DNA from 4 places in the Erwinia sp. GW821-FHT03D09 genome. Region 4 is predicted to be linked to each of the others. Evidence: riboswitches for the same ligand, from Rfam matches in the RefSeq annotation. Region 4 holds a riboswitch; each other region holds the start of a gene.
The links. A riboswitch is a leader RNA that binds a small molecule or an ion and turns the genes downstream of it on or off. The one in region 4 is predicted to bind thiamine pyrophosphate.
Positions count from the first base shown of each region.

Region 1: another riboswitch for thiamine pyrophosphate. It lies ahead of thiC (phosphomethylpyrimidine synthase ThiC); the one in region 4 lies ahead of thiB (thiamine ABC transporter substrate binding subunit).
Region 2: another riboswitch for thiamine pyrophosphate. It lies ahead of thiM (hydroxyethylthiazole kinase); the one in region 4 lies ahead of thiB (thiamine ABC transporter substrate binding subunit).
Region 3: another riboswitch for thiamine pyrophosphate. It lies ahead of AC07U6_RS18960 (FAD-dependent oxidoreductase); the one in region 4 lies ahead of thiB (thiamine ABC transporter substrate binding subunit).

Region 1 is NZ_JBWKUK010000028.1:8,964-11,162, forward strand. Features, by position in the region: gene nudC (NAD(+) diphosphatase) at 1-149, opposite strand, end outside; gene rsd (sigma D regulator) at 223-729, shown strand; TPP riboswitch at 866-966, shown strand; gene thiC (phosphomethylpyrimidine synthase ThiC) at 1,056-2,199, shown strand, end outside.
Region 2 is NZ_JBWKUK010000003.1:243,049-245,247, reverse strand. Features, by position in the region: gene thiD (bifunctional hydroxymethylpyrimidine kinase/phosphomethylpyrimidine kinase) at 1-371, opposite strand, end outside; gene thiM (hydroxyethylthiazole kinase) at 368-1,159, opposite strand; TPP riboswitch at 1,196-1,301, opposite strand; gene wcaJ (undecaprenyl-phosphate glucose phosphotransferase) at 1,432-2,199, opposite strand, start outside.
Region 3 is NZ_JBWKUK010000021.1:34,821-37,019, forward strand. Features, by position in the region: gene AC07U6_RS18955 (LLM class flavin-dependent oxidoreductase) at 1-479, opposite strand, end outside; TPP riboswitch at 667-787, shown strand; gene AC07U6_RS18960 (FAD-dependent oxidoreductase) at 929-1,858, shown strand; gene thiS (sulfur carrier protein ThiS) at 1,858-2,055, shown strand; gene AC07U6_RS18970 (thiazole synthase) at 2,057-2,199, shown strand, end outside.
Region 4 is NZ_JBWKUK010000005.1:102,139-104,337, forward strand. Features, by position in the region: gene thiB (thiamine ABC transporter substrate binding subunit) at 1-839, opposite strand, end outside; TPP riboswitch at 878-995, opposite strand; gene sgrR (HTH-type transcriptional regulator SgrR) at 1,032-2,199, opposite strand, start outside.

The DNA of each region.
Region 1 (2,199 bases), on a different contig from region 4:
TGCCATTCGCCAATAGGCGATCCTTTTGATCCCGTCAAGCCGAGTGATTCGGCAGATCCTCGAGGAATTTCGCCTTTTGGTAACCAAATTTTATGTTCGTGGCTGACAACCCACCAGCCAGTGTCTACGCTTGATATTTGACGTTCCATAACTTGCTTATCATCCTCAGCTCAAAGACTGGTTTGAGGTCAGGCATTAAAAATAAAACTCACGGAGATGAACATGCTTAACCAGTTAGAAAACCTGACCGCACGCGTTAGCGGCTGTAGTGAACTGGTCGATTTCTGTTTACATGCCCGTAAGCAGCTGCTGATTGCCTATTATCAAATGGCTGGTTTAAAGCCTAACAAGGAATCGTTGACGGCGCTCGATGAAAATGCACTGGATAATTTTTGCCAGAATCTGGTGGACTATCTCTCAGCGGGCCATTTCACGGCCTACGAACGTTTCATCAAAGAGCTTGAAGGAACGGAACAGCTGGCGCAGGCGGCACTGATTTATCCCTCTTTACGCGCCAATACCGACCACATTATGCAGATTTATGATACATATCTGGAAAAGTCCATCGAAACAGATGATGCAGTAGATTTCCAGCAAACGCTTTCTCTGGTCGGCGAGGCGCTGGCTGAACGCTTCGTGCTGGAGGATAAATTTATTAAGCTGGCCCTGGAAAAAGTTGCTGAAAATCATATAACTAAAGATGTAGCGCCTCTTGCTCCTTCCGCCTGATTCGTTATCAGATTGTGAATTACTTGTAGTTTCCAATTAGCCCCTTTATGCTGAAGAGGCTATTTAGTTTGAGCAAAAAACGTTTTGTTCTGACTTCAAACTGATTTTCTGGCACCCAAGTGTGAAAATCAGAGAGTATTTCTTGTCGGAGTGCCCCACGGGGCTGAGACCGTTAATTCGGGATCCGCGGAACCTGTTCAGGTTAACACCTGCGAAGGGAACAAGAGTAAAATCGTCTGCGATGATGCGAAATAAAATGTTTCTCATCGTTCAAATTACTCCCGCCTCCAGGCAAGCAACTTTCCCTAATATTTCAGGAATTTGCTATGTCTACCGTTGAAAAACTTCTCGTTGAGAAAAAAACTAATCGCCGTGAGCAGCGCGCTGAAGCTCAGCAGTTTATCGATTCTCTGCAGGGCACGGCCTTCCCCAATTCAAAACGTATTTATCTGATCGGGTCCCGGGACGATATCCGCGTACCGATGCGTGAAATCCAGCTAAGCCCAACCGTTATCGGCGGCAATAAAGACAATCCGCTATTAGAAGAGAATGAACCGGTGCCGGTCTATGACACCGCAGGCCCCTACGGCGATCCGGCAGCCGCTATCGATGTGCATCGCGGTATCGACAAGCTGCGCAGCACATGGATTCACCAGCGTGCCGATACGGAAGAAATTGCTGAACTCAGCTCAGTCTACACCCAGCAGCGGCTGGCTGATGAAGGACTGGATCATCTGCGTTTCGATAATCCTCCTCGTCCACGACGCGCACTGGCAGGTCGCTGCGTTACTCAGATGCATTACGCGCGCCTGGGTGTCATCACCCCGGAAATGGAATATATTGCGATACGTGAAAATATGGGCCGCGAGCGCATTCGCGGTGAAATTCTTCTGCAACAGCACCCGGGCAACAGCTTCGGTGCCAGCCTGCCGGAAAATATTAGCGCAGAGTTTGTGCGCCAGGAAGTCGCCGCCGGACGGGCGATCATTCCGGCCAATATTAACCATCCGGAATCGGAACCGATGATCATTGGGCGTAACTTCCTGGTGAAGATCAACGCCAATATCGGCAACTCCGCGGTCAGCTCTTCGATTGAGGAGGAAGTTGAAAAACTGGTGTGGTCTGCTCGCTGGGGTGCCGACACGGTGATGGATCTTTCCACCGGCAGCTATATCCATGAAACACGTGAATGGATCTTGCGAAACAGCCCGGTACCGATCGGCACCGTGCCGATCTACCAGGCGCTGGAGAAGGTGAATGGCGTGGCAGAAGATCTTAACTGGGAGATTTTCCGCGATACGCTGCTGGAGCAGGCGGAGCAAGGTGTTGATTATTTTACTATTCATGCCGGCGTGTTGTTGCGTTATGTACCGATGACCGCCAAAAGATTGACTGGTATTGTTTCGCGCGGCGGGTCGATCATGGCGAAGTGGTGCCTGTCGCACCACAAAGAAAGCTTCCTCTATCTGC
Region 2 (2,199 bases), on a different contig from region 4:
GTGGCAACCGCCTGCTGAGAAAGCAGCGGATCGCCGCTTTTCGCCAGCATCACCGTATCCAGCACAATCCAGGGCGTGGTCGCTGCCTGCAAACGCTCGGCTACGACTTCCACAATGTCGGATTCCGCCAGCATACCGATTTTGATCGCATCGATACGTACATCCGACAGCACTGAATCCAGCTGCGCGCCAACGAAATCCGGCTCAATACGATAAACCGACTGCACGCCCCGGGTGTTCTGCGCAACCAGCGCGGTGATCACGCTGGTGCCGTAAGCGCCCAGCGCCGAGAACGCTTTCAGATCCGCCTGGATACCCGCTCCGCCGCTGGGATCGGTACCGGCAATGGTCAGTGCATTAATTCGCTTCATGCCAGTTCCTCCGGGGTCAATAAATAGAGCGCATCCAGGAAGGCAGGGATAAAGCTCCCCGGTCCTGATGCGATCGCGGCGGCACGCTCGCCGGCCAGCGATACCACACGGCAGGCGCTGGCAACGTGGGTCAGACGATCGCCGGGCAGCGAAGCAAACCCCGCCACCACCGCCGACAGCGCGCAGCCGGTACCGACCACACGCATCATCAACGGTGAACCGCCGCTGACACTGAGAGTACGCTGACCGTCAGTAATAAAGTCCACTTCTCCGGTGACCGCCACAACCGCCCCGCTCTGCAAAGCGAGCTTGTGCGCGGCCGGGATCGCGGCATCGGACTGATGCTGAGAATCCACCCCGCGGCCGGATACCGCTTCTTTTGCCAGCGCCATAATCTCTGAGGCATTACCGCGAATGGCGGCAGGTTGATGATTCAGCAGCTGATGACAGAATTCAGTACGGAACGCTAACGCACCGACCGCTACCGGGTCCAGCGACCAGCTGCGCCCTGCACGGTTTGCTGACTCCACCGCCGCCAGCATCGCCGCGCTGCGCGAGCGCGTCAGCGTGCCGACATTGACCAGCAGCGCGCTGGCTACCGCACTGAACTGCGCGGCCTCTTCGGCATCGATCACCATCGCCGGCGATGCACCCAGCGCCAGCAGAACGTTGGCCGTAAAGGTCTGTACTACATCATTGGTCATGCAGTGAATAAGGGGGGATTGCTGGCGGAACAGCGCCAGAGAGTGCGCCACATCGTGGTGGCTGAGGGGAAGGGGTTGGCTCATTTATACTCCCAACCGGCGATCAAGAAGGCGATGCCGGTTGGAGGCATCTGACTTCCCTCCGCTGGCATTATCCAGTTCAGGTTATGCGGGTTTTTCTCAGCCGTATCCTCAAAGAAAAGGACGGGCACCCCGAGTCATTTGTTTCGACGGAAAGAATATGCAAAGGGATTGGCGAAATCAAGCATAAGGATTATAAAGTAAAAAAACCGCATGGCGGATTTTTTACTCGTCTTAACATCATGTCCAACACATTCTTTAAAGAATGTCTAAAATCAATACGCAGCTTTATTAACAAAGCCTTTAAAAAAAGTCAGGAATATAATTTTCAGATCTAACCAAATACTCCAACCACGAATATAGATCAGGTCGAAGTCAACGCGCTTTTGCATTTTTTCCAAGGTATCTGTTTCACCACGGAAGCCGTTAATCTGGGCCAAACCTGTAATCCCTGGTTTAACTTTGTGGCGCAGCATATAGCCTTCAATTAGCGAACGATACTGTTCATTGTGCGCAACGGCATGTGGGCGCGGCCCCACTACGGACATCTGACCAAAAAGCACGTTAAAGAACTGCGGCAGCTCATCCAGTGAAGTATTGCGTAAAAACTTACCGAGTTTGGTCACGCGAGGATCATTTTGCTTGGCCTGGGTGACTTTAGCACCATTCTCCATCACTGACATGGTTCGGAACTTCCAGACCATAATCGGTTTACCGTCCATGCCATAACGAATCTGGCGGAAGATAACCGGGCCAGGAGAACTCATCTTCACAGCACAGGCAATAACAATCAACGGCAGCGAGATAAACAGCAGAATAATCGATGACACAATGATGTCTTCAAGACGCTTGAATACCATATTGATACCGCTAAGAGGCGTATCAAATAATGGGACCACCGGCACACCATTGATCTCCTCAGTACGAGACTGAAGAATATTAAAAGTGAAAACGTCCGGTATCAGTAAAACAGAGCAGGTCGTATCCGTTAAGCGTTTGACAATATCTTTAATTTTGGACTCATCTTTCATGCTCATAGCGAT
Region 3 (2,199 bases), on a different contig from region 4:
GGCGAGGCGATCAGCGTGTTTTCATCCGCCAGCCAGCGGCCGCTGAGGTTGTCCCGCACGCGTCGGACCCGATCGTAGGAGAAATTCTCCTGCCGCCAGTCGCCTGAGAACAGCGCCGGGCCAATCAGCTCCAGGTGGTTCGGCTGGCCGGCGCTGAGGCCAACGTTCAGCCGCCCGCGCGCGAGTACGTCCACCGTCAGTAAATCTTCCGCCAGCCGAAACGGGCTTTCATAGCCCATCTGGATCACTGTGGTGCCCAGCTCGATATGCCGGGTACGCTGCGTGGCGGCGGCAAGAAACGTGCTCGCCGAAGAGATCCCGTGCTCCAGATGGCGCTGACGCACCCAGGCACCGTTGTAGCCCAGCGATTCACCCAGCTCGAACAGCTGCAGGGTTTCTTCCGGCCCCTGTAGCGGGGCGCGATCCGGGTAGTTCCCGGGAGTAAGGAAAGCGATATGCGATATGGCCGGTTTTGTCATGGTGTCCATCCGTTCAGACCTGATGTGGGAGAGGCGCACTGAAAAATCCTTCAGCATCGGGCAATTGTGTTGCCTGCCCCGCACTTTGCAAAATGCCGAATCCGGCACTTTATTTTCATCTGGCGAAAACGGCCGTCGAAATAAATCCACCTAAACGCTTGCGGTTGCGCTCAGGATGCAATAAAAAAGTCTCTGTCAGGGGAGTCTCGCCGAAGAGACTGAGAGGCTGATTGCGATTTATCGCGGCTCAGCGACCCTTAGAACCTGACCCAGTTGATACTGGCGTAGGAAGACCTGGAATGCCGCTTCGCCGCACTCCTTATCGGGCAGATCGCAGCCGCCGAACGCCGATACTCTCCCTTCTCATTATCGCGGGTCTTCTTGGTTATCTGAGAGGCCGGTATGACGTTCGTAACAACTCTCCCTGAACATTCCGCCGAGGCGACATTGTGAGCCACTGGTCGATCCTGGGTTCGGGCGTGACCGGGCTGTGCGTGGCGACCGCGCTGGCCGACGCCGGAGAAAAGCTGGAAATCATCACCTCTGAAGAACATTGCCCCGCGTCGCACTACGCGGGCGGTATGCTCGCGCCGTTCTGCGAGGGCGAAGGCGCACCGGAAGAGGTGGTCAGGCTGGGGCAGGGCTCCGCCGACTGGTGGCAGGCGCACGTCAGCGGCGTGGAACGTCAGGGTACGCTGGTGATCGCGCCGCCGCGTGACAGCATGGAGCTGAATCGCTTTGCCAAAATGACCCAGGGCCATCAGTGGGTGGACCCGGGCAGCGTGGAAGATCGCCTGGCCGGGCGCTTTGCTCGCGGGCTGTTTTTCCCCAGCGAAGGGCACCTCGATCCGCGCAAGGCGATGCAGGAGCTGCGGCAGAAGCTGCTGGCCGCGGGCGTGGAGATCCGCCACGGTAAACCAACGGGCAAAATTATCGACTGCCGGGGTATTCATGCCGCGCCGCTGCTGCCGGAACTGCGCGCCGTGCGCGGTGAGATGCTGATCCTGCAAGGCGATGAGGTGCAGTTTTCACGACCGATCCGCCTGCTGCATCCGCGCTTTCCCTGCTACCTGGTGCCGCGCAGCGAAGGGCGTTTTATGCTCGGTGCCACCATGGTGGAAAGCAACGACGCCAGCCCGATCAGCGCCCGCGCGCTGATGGAACTGCTGAGCGCGGCGTACACCATCGACCCGGCGCTGGTCGAAGCGCGGGTGATTGAAACCGGCAGCGGCCTGCGCCCCTCTTACCCGAATAACCTGCCGGATATCCGCTATCGCGACGGCACCTTCCACGTTAACGGCATGTACCGGCACGGCTTTCTGCTGGCACCGATCATGGCGCAAAATCTTATCCAACAGCTGTCGCAGGAGACGCGCTGATGCACATTTTACTGAACGGTCAGGCGACCGAAACCCAGGCCGCTACCCTGACGGCGCTGCTTAACGAACAGCAGATTGACCGCAGCTGCGTGGTCTGCGCGCTGAACGGCGATTTTGTCCCGCGTGGGCTGTATGACGCGACGCCAATTAGCGAAGGCAGCAAGATTGAAGTGCTGTCACCGATGCAGGGGGGCTGAGATGAACTTTTACGATTACGCACCTGAATCACGTTTTTTGCTGGGTACGGCGGGCTATCCGTCGCCGGAAGTGCTGGGCAAGGCGATTGAAGCCTCCGGCACCGAGATTATTACCGTCAGCCTGCGTCGCGAAGGTGGAGCAGG
Region 4 (2,199 bases):
CAGTTGCCGGTGGCAATGGTGTTCTGGAAAGCCGGAGTCAGCAGGAACTGCATAAACTCCTGCGCCAGTTTCGGTTGCTTGCTGGCTTTCAGCTGACCGGCCACTTCCACCTGCAGGTAATGGCCTTCGCTGAAGTTGGCAGCGGCGTACTGGTCTTTCTTCTCTTCGATGAGATGGTAAGCAGGGGACGTGGTGTAGCTCAGCACCATATCGCTTTCACCTTTGAGGAACAGGCCGTAGGCTTCACTCCAGCCTTTGGTGACGGTGACGGTTTTCTGAGCCAGTTTCTGCCAGGCTGCCGGTGCCTGCTCACCATACACCTTCTGCATCCACAGCAGCAGACCCAGGCCCGGCGTGCTGGTGCGCGGATCTTCGTAGATCACTTTGATTGGGCGGTCGCTCTCGACCAGCTCTTTCAGGCTTTTTGGCGGATTTTGCAGGCGGGTTTTGTCGTAAACGAAGGCGAACCAACCGTAGTCGTAGGGCACGAAGGTGCTATTTTTCCAGCCGCCGGGCACGTTGCTGCTTTCGGTATTGACCTGGCTGGCGGCGAACAGGCCGGTTTTTTCTGCCGCATCCAGCAGGTTATTGTCCAGCCCCAGAACGACGTCGGCCTGGCTGTTTTTTCCTTCCATTCGCAGGCGGTTGAGTAACGATACGCCATCGGCCAACGCAACAAACTTCAGCTCGCAGTTACACTGCGCTTCAAAAGCTTTTTTGATTGCCGGGCCGGGGCCCCAGTCGGCGGAGAACGAGTCGTAGGTATAGACGGTCAGCGCGTCTTTCGCTGCGACGGGCAGCGAGAACAGCACCAGCAGAGGTAAGATTTTTTTTAACACTTTGCGTTCCTTGAAAAGAAGATGCGCAAAGGATCTGAGTAAACAGCACTCTCAAATCCCTACGCCGGTATGAGCCGGATCAGGTTCGACGGGTTTTCTCTCAGCGATATACCCTGCTACCGCGCAGCAGGGTATATCGCACCCCGTTGAGAACGGCCTATTCTAGTGAGATCGTTCCGCTAACGAAAGCACTCATGACTCATCCGGCGGTGCAAACCAGGCGGATTTGAAATCGAACCAGCCCAGGGTATTCATTCTCACCCCGCGCATGCTGCGCTGGCCATGCAGCTGCAGCCAGTGGTGAAACAGCGGATGCAGGTAATGATTGTCGATTAGCTGTTTACTCCAGTCGGCCAGCGGAAGCTTCTGCTCCCGCCACTGCTGCGCATCCTGCTGCCAGTCGATGGGAATGCAGTGATGCATCAGCGGAACTTCATACAGTAGCGAGAACAGGGAGAACTCCAGCGGCAGCGTAAAGTTGGCGCTACCCAGCCAGATATCGCTCTCGGCGTTACCCTGATGCCAGCTTTCATAATCCAGTTCCTGGGTTATCAGCGCCACACCGTGCGCGGCAAGAACAGGGCCCAGGGCGTTGGCGATGCCCTGGTGTTCAATCTGATCGCTGTACCAGGTGATCGTCAGCGAATCTAACCCCTCTGGCTTGTTGCTCATTTCCATATCATGGCGATGATGCCAGCGCGGCAGCAGGCCCCATGCCGGGAACCAGTAGCGCTGATAGGCAATCCCGCTGTGGTTAAGCAGGGCGATCGGGTTGAAGATTGAACTTAGCCAGCGGCGAACAGCTTCGTTCCGGCCCAGCTCGGAACGCTGGTCAAACAGCAGAAAGTAGCAGCCTTCCTCCAGGCGACTCTCTTCCGGCTGCTCATCGGTATCATGACTTTGCAGCTTCACGCCGGAGTAAACCAGCTCGTCGCTGATCTCGGGCAGGACCCAGATATTGACCTCGTCGATCAGTGCGCGATAGCCAAAGTAGTCATCGAAGGCGCTGATACGCAGCTGGCTCTGCTGGTTGTGCTCGACGGCATAGGGACCGGTTCCCGACGGCTGACGGGCGAAGTTGCGCATAAACGGCCACTCTTTTGGCAGGATCATCGCGTTGACGCTGGCCAGCAGCCACGGAAGCCAGCTGTCGGTATGTTTGAGGTGGATGTCCAGCATCCACGGACTGTTGGATTCAATGTGTTCAAAGTGGCTAAACAGCGGCTGCTCTTTTAAGCGCTGCAGGCTGGCGATCACGTCTTCCATGTCCAGCTCGCGACCATGGTGGAAACGAATGGCCGGACGCAGAAAGAAGCGCCAGTGTAACGGGCTAAGCTGTTGCCAGTGATGGGCGATATCC